3 linked regions of the Catenulispora sp. EB89 genome follow. The protein of the gene in region 1 interacts with the protein of each later gene in a pairwise test. Links are inferred from orthologs where the notes say so. Each region holds a gene or a part of one and is shown on either strand. Other genes may lie near its edges. The genes, in order: dnaE, rplL and ABH920_RS28485.

Region 1 (4,313 bases):
CGATCATCTGCGCGTTGCGCAGCGGCGTGCCGGCGTACTCGTCCTCCGGGTCCATCGCCTTCCAGAACGCGGCGCGGTCCTCGGCGGACTCCAGCACGAGCATCGCATAGCCCTGCGAGAACCCGGCGGACGGAGCCCGGTTCGCCGCGAGCAGCAGGCGCTCGCTCACCTCCGGGGCGATCGGCTCGGTCGTGAACGCCCGGACCATCTTCCGCTTCCGGATCACATCCTGGAACTCCATGCTCACTCCCCCGCTTGCGAGGGATCGGCGCCGAAGCACCCGGCACCCAGCAGGACCTTGAGATCGGAGCTCAGCGCCGGCGAGTTCGCGACCCGCAGGTTGTCGCCGAGCTGGTAGCGGATGACCTTCTCGTCGTGGCTCTTCAGGTGCATGCGCACCGGGGTGGTGCCGGGGTGCCGGGTGAGGATCCGCTTGAGGCGCTCCACGGTCGCCGGGATCACCCGGGACTCCGAGACGTGCAGGACCACCGGGGCGCTGCTGCCGGCCCCGGAGATGTCCAGGACGGCGACCTCCATCGCGATCAGCTTCGGCACCTCGTCGCGCTTGTCCAGCCGGCCCTTCACCACGACCACCGCGTCCTCGGCCAGCTGCGTGGAGTACAGCTGGTAGGTCTGCGGGAAGAACATCGTCTCGATGCCGCCCTCGAGGTCCTCGATGGAGGCCGCGGCCCAGGTGTTGCCCTGCTTGGTGACCTTGCGGGCCAGGCCGGCGACCAGGCCGGCGATGGTGACGATCGAGCCGTCGCCGCGGTCGTTCTCCCCGGTGAGCGAGGCGATCGAGCAGTCGGCCTTGGACGCCAGCAGGTTCTCCACCCCGGACAGCGGGTGGTCCGAGACGTACAGACCCAGCATCTCCCGCTCGAAGCCGAGCAGGACCTTCTTGTCCCACTCGATGTCGGAGAAGGTCATCTCGACGCCGCCGGTGATGGCGTCCTGGCCGCCGTCCAGCAGCGAGCCGAACAGCGAGTCCTGGCCCAGCGCCTCCTGCTTCTTGACGTCCACCACCGAGTCGATCGCGCGCTCGTGCTGCTCGATCAGGCCGCGGCGGGAGTGCCCCAGGGAGTCGAAGGCGCCGGCCTTGATCAGCGATTCGATGGTCCTCTTGTTGCAGACCGGGAGGTCCACCTTGGCCAGGAAGTCGTTGAACGAGGTGAAGCGGCCCTTGGCCTTGCGGGTGGCGATGATCGAGGAGACCACGTTCTCGCCGACGTTGCGGATCGCGCCGAGCCCGAAGCGGATGTCGGTGCCGACCGGGGTGAACTGGTGCAGCGAGTCGTTGACGTCCGGCGGCAGCACCTTGATGCCCATCCGGCGGCACTCGGCCAGGTAGATCGCCGAGCGGTCCTTGTCGGTGGCCGTCGAGGTGAGCAGCGCGGCCATGTATTCGGCCGGGTAGTGGGCTTTCAGGTACGCGGTCTGATAAGCGATGAAGCCGTAGGCGACGGAGTGCGACTTGTTGAACGCGTAGTCGGCGAACGGGACCAGGACGTCCCACACCGCCTTGGTGGCCTGGGCCGAATAGCCGTTGTCGGCCATGCCCTTCTCGAAGCCCACGTACTCCTTGTCGAGGACTTCCTTCTTCTTCTTGCCCATGGCCCGGCGGAGCAGGTCCGCTTGGGCCAGGGAGTAGCCGGCGAGCACCCGCGCGGCGGCCATCACCTGCTCCTGATAGATGATCAGGCCGTAGCTGACGCCGAGGACCTCCTTGAGCGGGTCCTCCAGCTCCGGGTGGATCGGGGTGATCGGCTGCCGGTTGTTCTTGCGCTCGGCGTAGTTGATGTGCGAGTTCGCACCCATCGGCCCCGGCCGGTACAGGGCGATGATGGCCGAGACGTCTTCGAAGTTGTCCGGGCGCATCTGCCGCAGCAGCGAGCGCAGCGGGCCGCCGTCGAGCTGGAACACGCCCAGCGTGTCGCCCTTGCACAGCAGCTCGTAGGTGAGCGGGTCGTCGAGCGGGAACTCCAGCGTGTTGAGCTTCTTGCCGGTGGTGGTCTCGACGTTGTTCAGGGCGTCGGTGATGATCGTCAGGTTCCTGAGACCCAGGAAGTCCATCTTGATCAGGCCGATTTCCTCGCAGGTCGGGTAGTCGAACTGCGTGATGATGACGCCGTCGGCGGGGCGCATCATGACCGGCACGTGGTCGGTGATGCTCTCCGGGGAGATGATGACGCCGGCCGCGTGCACCCCGGGCTGGCGGATCAGGCCCTCGACGCCGCGGCCGGTGTCGATGACCTTCTTGACGTCCGCGTCCTGCTCGTACATCCCGCGGATCTCGCCGGCCTCGCCGTAGCGCGGGTGGTTGCTGTCGAACACGCCGCTCAGCGGCATCGACTTGCCCATCACGTCCGGCGGCATCGCCTTGGTGATGCGGTCTCCCATCGCGAACGGGTATCCCAGGATCCGGCTGGAGTCCTTGATCGCCGCCTTCGCCTTGATCCGGCCGAAGGTGGCGATCATCGCGACCTTGTCCTCGCCGTACTTCTCGGTGACGTAGCGGATCACGTCCGAGCGGCGGCGGTCGTCGAAGTCGATGTCGATGTCGGGCGGGGTGACGCGGTCCGGGTTCAGGAACCGCTCGAACAGCAGGTCGAACGGGATCGGGTCGACGTCGGTGATGCCCAGCGACCACGCGACCAGCGAGCCTGCGGCCGAACCGCGGCCGGGACCCACGGCGATGCCGTTGTCCTTGGCCCAGTTGATGAAGTCCGCGACCACGATGAAGTAGGACGGGAAGCCCATCGACAGGATGACGTCGAGCTCGAACTCGAGGCGGTCGTGGTAGGTCTTCTGATCCGGGATCCCGGCCGGGAAGCGCTTGTTCAGTCCTTCGTAGGCGAGCTGGCGGAACCACTCGTCCTCGGTCATCCCCGCCGGCGGGTCCAGGCGCGGCATCAGGTTCCGGTAGGAGAACATCCCCTCCGGGTTCACCTTCTCCGCGATCAGCAGCGTGTTCCGGCAGCCTTCCTGCCAGATCTCGTCGGTGGCGGCGATCGCCCGCATCTCGTCGGCGGACTTCAGGTAGTAGCCGTCGCCGCCGAACCGGAAGCGGTCGGGGTCGGCGATGTTCGAGGCGGTCTGGATGCACAGCAGCGCGTCGTGCGCGGTGGACTCGTGCTGGTAGGTGTAGTGCGAGTCGTTGGTGACCACCGGCGGGATGTTGAGCTTGCGGCCGATCTCCAGCAGGCCCTCGCGGACCCGGGTCTCGATGTCGAGGCCGTGGTCCATCAGCTCGAGGTAGAAGTTGTCCTTGCCGAAAATCTCCTGGTACTGCGCGGCGGCGGCGTAGGCCTCGTCGAACTGCTCCAGGCGCAGGCGGGTCTGGACGAAGCCGGAGGGGCAGCCTGTGGTGGCCATGAGACCGGCGGAGTGCTCCGCCATGAGCTCGGCGTCCATGCGCGGGTACTTGCGGGCGAAGCCCTCGGTGAACGCCCGCGAGGAGAGCTTGGTGAGGTTCTGCAGACCGGTGACGTCCCGGGCCCAGATCGTGGCGTGGCCGTAGAGGCCACCGCCGGAGACGTCGTCCGATTTCTGGTGCGGCTGGCCCCAGCGGACCGGCTTCTGGTTGTAGCGCGACTCGGGCGCCACGTACGCCTCGATGCCGAGGATCGGCTTGATGCCGGCGCCCATCGCCTGCTTGGTGAAGTCGGCCGCGCCGTGCATGTTGCCGTGGTCCGTCATCGCCACCGCGGGCATGCCCAACTCGGTGGCGTGTTTGAACATGTCCTTCAGCCGCGCCGCACCGTCGAGCATCGAATACTCGGTGTGAACGTGCAGGTGGACGAAGGAATCGGACACAGGGATCCTCCTGCGGGTGGGGCGGGCGCGGCTCCGGCAGTCTACGAGATTTACTTGATCCAAGGTTCCTCTCGGGGTGGGTTCGAAGCCCGCCGCAGGTAAGGAGTACAAGTGAAGCTCGGGCGTGTCGCGTCGTGGTTCCTGGTGGCGTTCGGAGTGTGGTCAGTGATCATCTGGCCGCGCTTCATGGAGGCGATCTGGGACGACAAGAGGTCCTGGAACAACGGACCCACTTCGTTCTTCCTGGTGCACGCGGTTCTGGTGACGGTGTCGATCGTCGCGGGCGTGGCGATCGGCGTGATCGGGTGGCGCTCGGTGCGCGGGCTGCGCAAGATGAACGCGTGACTTCACACGGGGCGCTTTCGGTAGACGACGACCAACGCCGCGCGCGCCTGGCGACGCGGCACCTGCTGGCGCCGGGCACGGCCGCGCCGACCCCGGAAGCCGTGACCGACGCCCTCGTCGCGCTGCACTCGACGGACGCCGCCTCGGTGTAT
Region 2 (3,078 bases), on another replicon or contig:
ACTCGCCGAACTCCTCCAGGATCCGGGCGTCGTCCCAGCCCAGGGCCTTCAGGAGCACGGTGACGTGCTGCTTGCGCTTACGGTCGACGCGCACGCCCACCATGTCGCGCTTGTCGATCTCGAACTCCAGCCAGGCGCCGCGGCTCGGGATGATCTTCGCGTTGAAGACGTCCTTGTCGGAGGTCTTGTCGATGTCCTGCGAGAAGTACAGACCCGGGGAGCGCACCAGCTGGGTCACCACGACACGCTCGGTGCCGTTGATGATGAAGGTGCCCTTGTTCGTCATGAGCGGGAAGTCGCCCATGAAGACGGTCTGGCTCTTGATCTCGCCGGTCTCGTTGTTCGTGAACTCGGCGGTCACGAACAGCGGGGCGGCGTAGGTGAAGTCGCGGTCCTTGCACTCGTCGATGGAGTACTTCGCGGGCTCGAAGCGGTGGTCGCGGAACGTCAGCGACATGGTGCCCTGGAAGTCCTCGATCGGGGAGATCTCCTCGAAGATCTCCTCCAGACCGGAGGTGGTGGGCACGTCGAGGCCTGCGGCCTGCTGCTCGGAAACGCGGCCCTTCCAGGTGGCGTTGCCGACGAGCCAGTCGAAGGACTCCGTCTGCAGCGCGAGCAGGTTCGGAACCTCGAGCGGCTCTTTGATCTTCGCGAAGGAGATGCGGCGGGCGGCGTTCTTGGTGATGTTCTGGGCGGTGCGCGAGGCGGCCAAGAGGGGTCCTTCCGGGGCTCGGACTGGACTGGCTGTCCTTAGCGCTACCAGGCGGACCTGTATCCCTACCCGGCGACGGATTCAGCGAAACCCCTGGTCGGCGGCGGTGTTGGAGGCACCGGTGCCGGGTGGTCGACAAGGGGTTCGCGAGGCCGTTGACGGAACGAGGCATGCAGAAAGGCAGCGCAAACGAACAGTGTAGCCATGTTGGCCACGCCTGTCCAGCCCGTGCCTTAATAGGCCTGACGCGGGTCGGTCGCCGCCGCTGAGCGGGGCCCCGACGCGTCGGGCAACAGACGGACAGACTAGCCGGATCGACCGACAGTTGTCGCCGCCGACACGGGCGGCAGGTCCGTCCTTCGCACCTTTTTTCTTCCCCGGCCTTCGCCTCGCGCTGCCTCGGTCCCGGGGGTCCTGCTGTATATCGCTGACGTACCGCAGAATCCCGCGTAGCTGGGCCGACGTCAAGAGGCGTGCGGGGATCTCTCTCCTGGCAAGCCCGCCGCGCACGGCGATCACACTGGTCACGCCGAACGCGAAGGACCCCCGGGGACAACCCCGGGGGTCCTTCGAATGGCTCGCGCCGCGAAGAGGAACTACTTCACGGTGACGCCGGCGCCGGCCTCTTCCAGGGAAGCCTTGGCCTTCTCGGCGGCCTCCTTGGTCGCCTTCTCCAGGACCGGCTTCGGCGCACCGTCGACCAGGTCCTTGGCCTCCTTGAGGCCCAGCGAGGTCAGCTCGCGCACGACCTTGATGACCTGGATCTTCTTGTCGCCGGCCGACTCCAGGATGACGTCGAACTCGTCCTGCTCGACAGCGGCCTCGGCGGCGGCCGCGGCCGGGCCCGCGACGGCGACGGCGGCCGGGGCGGCAGCCTTGACGTCGAAGGTGTCCTCGAACAGCTTCACGAACTCAGAGAGCTCGATCAGGGTCATTTCCTTGAAAGCCTCGAGCAGCTCGTCGTTGCTGAGCTTCGCCATGATAGGCGTCCTTTCTCTAAGTGAGTTCTAGCTCGGTTGTGCCGGGTGCCTATCAGGCGTCGGCGGACTTCTTGGCCGACAGCGCGTCCACGGTACGGACGGCCTTGGCCAAAGGAGCCTGGAAGAGCGCCGCCGCGTTCGCGAGGGACGCCTTCATCGCGCCGGCCGCCTTGGCCAGCAGAACCTCGCGGGACTCCAGATCCGCGAGCTTGGCGATCTCGGCCGGGGTGAGGGTCTTGCCCTCCATCACCCCGCCCTTGATCACCAGAAGGGGGTTCGCCTTGGCGAAGTCACGAAGACCCTTGGCCGCCTCGACCGGGTCGCCCTTGATGAAGGCGATAGCCGAAGGACCCTTCAGCGCCGACTCGTCCAGACCCTCAATACCGGCCTCGCGAGCAGCGACCTTGGTCAGCGTGTTCTTCACCACGGCGTAGTCCGTGGTCGCACCGAGCGCGCGCCGAAGCTCCTTCAGCTGCGCGACAGTGAGCCCGCGGTACTCGGTCAGCACGGCGGCGTTCGAGCCGCGGAAGTGATCCGCGATCTCGGCGACCGCAGCCGCCTTGTCAGGCCTCGCCATACGGGCCTCCTTCCGGGGTGTCAGAGCCGACGATGAGCCACCAGACACGAAAAAACGCCCGGCGCGTCAGCGCGGGCGTCACAGGTAAGAAGGCCGGTCCCAGAAGGACGAGCTACAACTGCTTCACTTATCGCGCCTCGGCGGGTCGCTCCGTGTGGAGGCCTTCGACTGATCCGGGCCGTTCGGCTCGGAGCAGCGACCAGCGGTCTTCGGCTGCGTCAAGATTAGCACGGGGTCGAGGGTGGTTTTGACCGGCTGCGCACACGGCCGCTCCTGGCCGGATCTGTTCGGTCGGCAGGGATCCCGCCGCCGATCCACTCGGCGGGCGCCGCAAGGCTCGCGCAGCGCCCCTCAGTGCTCCCTCAGCGCCCTGACCGCCCCGTGGGCCCGACGAGAACCGAACAGCGGCAACGAAAAGCCCCCGTCCTCACGGACGGGGGCTCCTCCTGGCCTCTGGCTGCCTGGCTGCCTCTAACTCACGCCTCGTCGTCAGCCACGACGTTGCGCACGCGGTTGGCGTCCACCTGGATGCCGGGGCCCATGGTGGTGGCGAACGTGATCTTCCTCAGGTAGCGGCCCTTGGCGGCGCTCGGCTTCACGCGGAGCACCTCCTCCAGGGCGGCGGCGTAGTTCTCGGCGAGCTGCTGCTCGGAGAAGGAGACCTTGCCGATGATGAAGTTCAGGTTCGAGTGGCGGTCGGCGCGGAACTCGATCTTGCCGCCCTTGATGTCGTTGACGGCCTTGGCCACGTCCGCGGTGACGGTGCCGGTCTTCGGGTTCGGCATCAGGGAGCGCGGGCCCAGGACCCG
Region 3 (3,110 bases), on another replicon or contig:
ACCCAGACGCAGCAGCAGGCGCCGAAGCAGCAGACGCAGCCGCAGCAGCAGTACAAGCAGTCCTGGAACTGGAACGCGCCGAAGCAGCAGAACACTCAGCCCGCCCCGGCCCAGAACGCGGCCCCGCAGGCTCAGCCGACCGGTGCGACCTACACCATCAAGAGTGGCGACACGCTGTCGCAGATCGCCGTCACCAACCACGTGGCCGGCGGCTGGCAGAGCCTGTTCCAGCTGAACAAGGGCCAGATCTCGAACCCGAACCTGATCTTCCCGGGCCAGGTCATCAAGCTCTGAGAACCGGATCCCCGGTGCCTTTTCGCCGCCCCGGCCTGCTTCGCGCGGGCCGGGGCCGGCGGTCTGTCGCAGGAGCCTTAGTCAGGCGGTGCGTGTCGCCGAGACCTCGTCCAGCGTTTGCTTGAGCGACGTCTCAGCATCCTGTGTCGCGGAGTCCAGCACCAGATGCGGCTCCGGCCACGCCTCCCACAACCCCTGCATCCGCTGCACATGTGTCCACGGCACCGTGGGCCGCCACCCCGGGATCCCCCGGTCCCGACCCTCGACCCGCGCCTTGTGCACTTCCGGATCCGAGCACACGCACTCCACCCCCACGAAGCGCGCCCCCAGACTCTCGGCCACCCGCCGATAGCGCTCCCGCACCTCGACCTCGTGCCCCGGCACGTCCAGCACCACGTCCAGTCCCAGCTGTAGCTGCCGCGCGAGCGCCCCGACGAGCATCATCTCGGCCAGCGGCACCATGTTCTCCTCCGTCAGCACCCGGAACGGCGTCAAAGCCCCGAGCTGCCAGTCCGTGGAGAACACCGCCGCCCGCAACTCCCGCGCCAACCCCTCGGCCAACGTGCTCTTTCCGGCCCCCGGCACCCCCGCGACCAGGATCGCGGCCGGCTTCGCCGCCGGGTCCAGGGGCGTCAGCTTCTCATAGGCCTGAAATGCGGCTTCGTAGTCGGTCATGGAACCGACCCTAGGCAAGCGACCGCCCGGAACCCGCGCGCTTTCGCTGACGGCGAACGCACGCCTGGCTAACCCTTCAACCGCCCCAACCGCTCGACAGCCTCGACCAGCACCTCGTCCTTCTTGCAGAACGCGAACCGCACCAGGCTCCGCGCCGCCTCGACGTCGTCGTAGAACACCTGGTTCGGAATCGCCACGACGCCGCACCGCTCAGGCAGTTCGCGGCAGAACTCCATCCCGTTCTTCTCGCTCAGCCCGCTGATGTCGGTGGTGACGAAGTACGTCCCGTCCGGCACGAACACCTCGAACCCGGCCGCGCTCAGCCCGCCGGCCAGCAGGTCGCGCTTGCGCCGCAGGTCGGCGCGCAGCGTCGTGAAGTACTCGTCCGGCAGAGCCAGGGCGGTAGCGGCGGCGTACTGGAAGGGGCCGCTCGCCACGTACGTCAGGAACTGCTTCGCGCTGCGGACCGCGGAGACCAGCGCCGGCGGCGCCGTCACCCAGCCGACCTTCCAGCCGGTGAAGGAGAAGGTCTTGCCCGCCGAGCCGATCGTGACCGTGCGCTCGCGCATCCCGGGCAGCGTGGCCAGCGGGATGTGCTCGGGGCCGAACGTCAGGTGCTCGTAGACCTCGTCGGTGACGACCAGCAGGTCGCGCTCGCACGCCAGCCGCGCGATCGCCTCGGACTCGGCGCGGGTGAGCACCATGCCGGTCGGGTTGTGCGGGGTGTTCAGCAGCAGCAGGCGGGTGCGGTCGGTTACGGCGGCGCGCAGCGCGTCCAGGTCGGGGCGGAAGTGCGGGGGACGCAGCGTCACCGGCACGCGCACGCCGCCGGCCATCGCGATGCAGGCCGTGTACGAGTCGTAGTACGGCTCAAACGCGACCACCTCGTCGCCGGGCTCCAGCAGCGCCAGCAGCGCCGCCGCGATGGCCTCGGTGGCGCCGGCGGTGACCAGCACCTCGGTGTCCGGGTCGAAGTCCAGGCCGTAGAAGCGCTTCTGGTGCTCGGCCACGGCCCTGCGCAGCTCCGGGATGCCGGGCCCGGGCGGGTACTGGTTGCCGTGCCCGGACAGCACCGCCTCGGCCGCCGCGCGCTTGATCTCCTCGGGGCCGTCGGTGTCCGGGAAGCCCTGGCCCAGGTTGATCGAGCCGGTGGCCACGGCCAGCGCCGACATCTCGGCGAAGATGGTGGTGCCCATCGGGGCCAGGCGGCTGTTGACGTAGGGCATGCGCATGACGCCATCCTGCCGTACCGGCACCGTCACGCACGGGTGGCCCGCGCGTCCTCGGCTCGTGCGTCCGCCGCGCATCCGCGGCGCACCCGACGTGCATCCGCCGCGCGAGCGCCGCCGCGAGTGCGCCGCACCGTGTGAAAGGCTTGCCCCATGGACTTGCGCATCTTCACCGAGCCCCAGCAGGGCGCCGACTACGACACCCTCCTCACCGTCGCCAAAGCCACCGAGGACCTGGGCTTCGACGCGTTCTTCCGCTCCGACCACTACCTGAAGATGGGCGACGTCACCGGCGCCCCCGGGCCCACCGACGCCTGGATCACGCTGGCCGGCCTGGCCCGCGAGACCAGCCGCATCAAGCTCGGCACCCTGGTCAGCCCGGCCACCTTCCGGCTGCCCGGCCCGCTGGCCATCGCCGTCGCGCAGGTCGACGCCATGGCCGGTCCGGGCCGCGTGGAGCTGGGCCTGGGCACCGGCTGGTTCGGCGACGAGCACACCGCCTACGGCATCCCCTTCCCGGAGAAGCGCTTCGGCCTGCTGGAGGAGCAGCTGGAGATCGTCACCGGGCTGTGGAACACCCCCGAAGGCGCGACCTACAGCTTCAAGGGCGAGCACTACACCCTCAGCGACTCCCCGGCGCTGCCCAAGCCGGTCACCAAGCCGCACCCGCCGATCATCATCGGCGGTGGCGGCCCGAAGCGCACCCCGCGCCTGGCCGCGCGCTACGCCGCCGAGTACAACACCTCGTTCAGGTCCTTCGAGGACAGCGAACGCCTGTTCGGCACGGTCCGCGAGGCCGTCGCCGCCAACGGCCGCGCCCCGGAGTCGATGACGTACTCCGCGGCCCTGGTGGCCTGCGTCGGCCGCGACGAGGCCGAGTACGCCAGGCGCGCCGCCGCGATCGGCCGCGAG

What was found.
Region 2: the proteins of dnaE (region 1) and rplL interact in binary tests that used the Escherichia coli proteins (3 or more experiments, as listed by UniProt). The link is inferred for Catenulispora sp. EB89 from one-to-one orthologs.
Region 3: the proteins of dnaE (region 1) and ABH920_RS28485 interact in binary tests that used the Escherichia coli proteins (3 or more experiments, as listed by UniProt). The link is inferred for Catenulispora sp. EB89 from one-to-one orthologs.

Annotation. Positions count from the first base shown.
Region 1 is NZ_JBGCCU010000003.1:210,583-214,895, forward strand. Bases 44-4,210 are described here. They hold dnaE (DNA polymerase III subunit alpha), read right to left. Parts: upstream 3,817-4,210; coding sequence 244-3,816; downstream 44-243. Other genes in these bases: ABH920_RS07820 (nitroreductase family protein), read right to left, coding at 44-241; ABH920_RS07830 (SCO4848 family membrane protein), read left to right, coding at 3,928-4,161; ABH920_RS07835 (winged helix DNA-binding domain-containing protein), read left to right, coding at 4,158-4,210. Also shown: more of ABH920_RS07820, read right to left, coding at 1-43; more of ABH920_RS07835, read left to right, coding at 4,211-4,313. UniProt on the Escherichia coli protein: DNA polymerase III is a complex, multichain enzyme responsible for most of the replicative synthesis in bacteria. This DNA polymerase also exhibits 3' to 5' exonuclease activity. The alpha chain is the DNA polymerase catalytic subunit.
Region 2 is NZ_JBGCCU010000040.1:57,747-60,824, reverse strand. What follows is about bases 1-2,932. They hold rplL (50S ribosomal protein L7/L12), read right to left. Parts: upstream 1,693-2,932; coding sequence 1,309-1,692; downstream 1-1,308. Other genes in these bases: rplA (50S ribosomal protein L1), read right to left, coding at 2,746-2,932; rplJ (50S ribosomal protein L10), read right to left, coding at 1,745-2,269; rpoB (DNA-directed RNA polymerase subunit beta), read right to left, coding at 1-712. Also shown: more of rplA, read right to left, coding at 2,933-3,078. UniProt on the Escherichia coli protein: The binding site for several of the GTPase factors involved in protein synthesis (IF-2, EF-Tu, EF-G and RF3). Is thus essential for accurate translation.
Region 3 is NZ_JBGCCU010000015.1:18,168-21,277, reverse strand. The notes cover bases 120-3,083. They hold ABH920_RS28485 (pyridoxal phosphate-dependent aminotransferase), read right to left. Parts: upstream 2,202-3,083; coding sequence 1,038-2,201; downstream 120-1,037. Other genes in these bases: ABH920_RS28480 (LLM class F420-dependent oxidoreductase), read left to right, coding at 2,352-3,083; ABH920_RS28490 (AAA family ATPase), read right to left, coding at 376-969; ABH920_RS28495 (transglycosylase family protein), read left to right, coding at 120-294. Also shown: more of ABH920_RS28495, read left to right, coding at 1-119; more of ABH920_RS28480, read left to right, coding at 3,084-3,110. UniProt on the Escherichia coli protein: Shows aminotransferase activity with methionine and histidine as substrates, and to a lesser extent also with phenylalanine.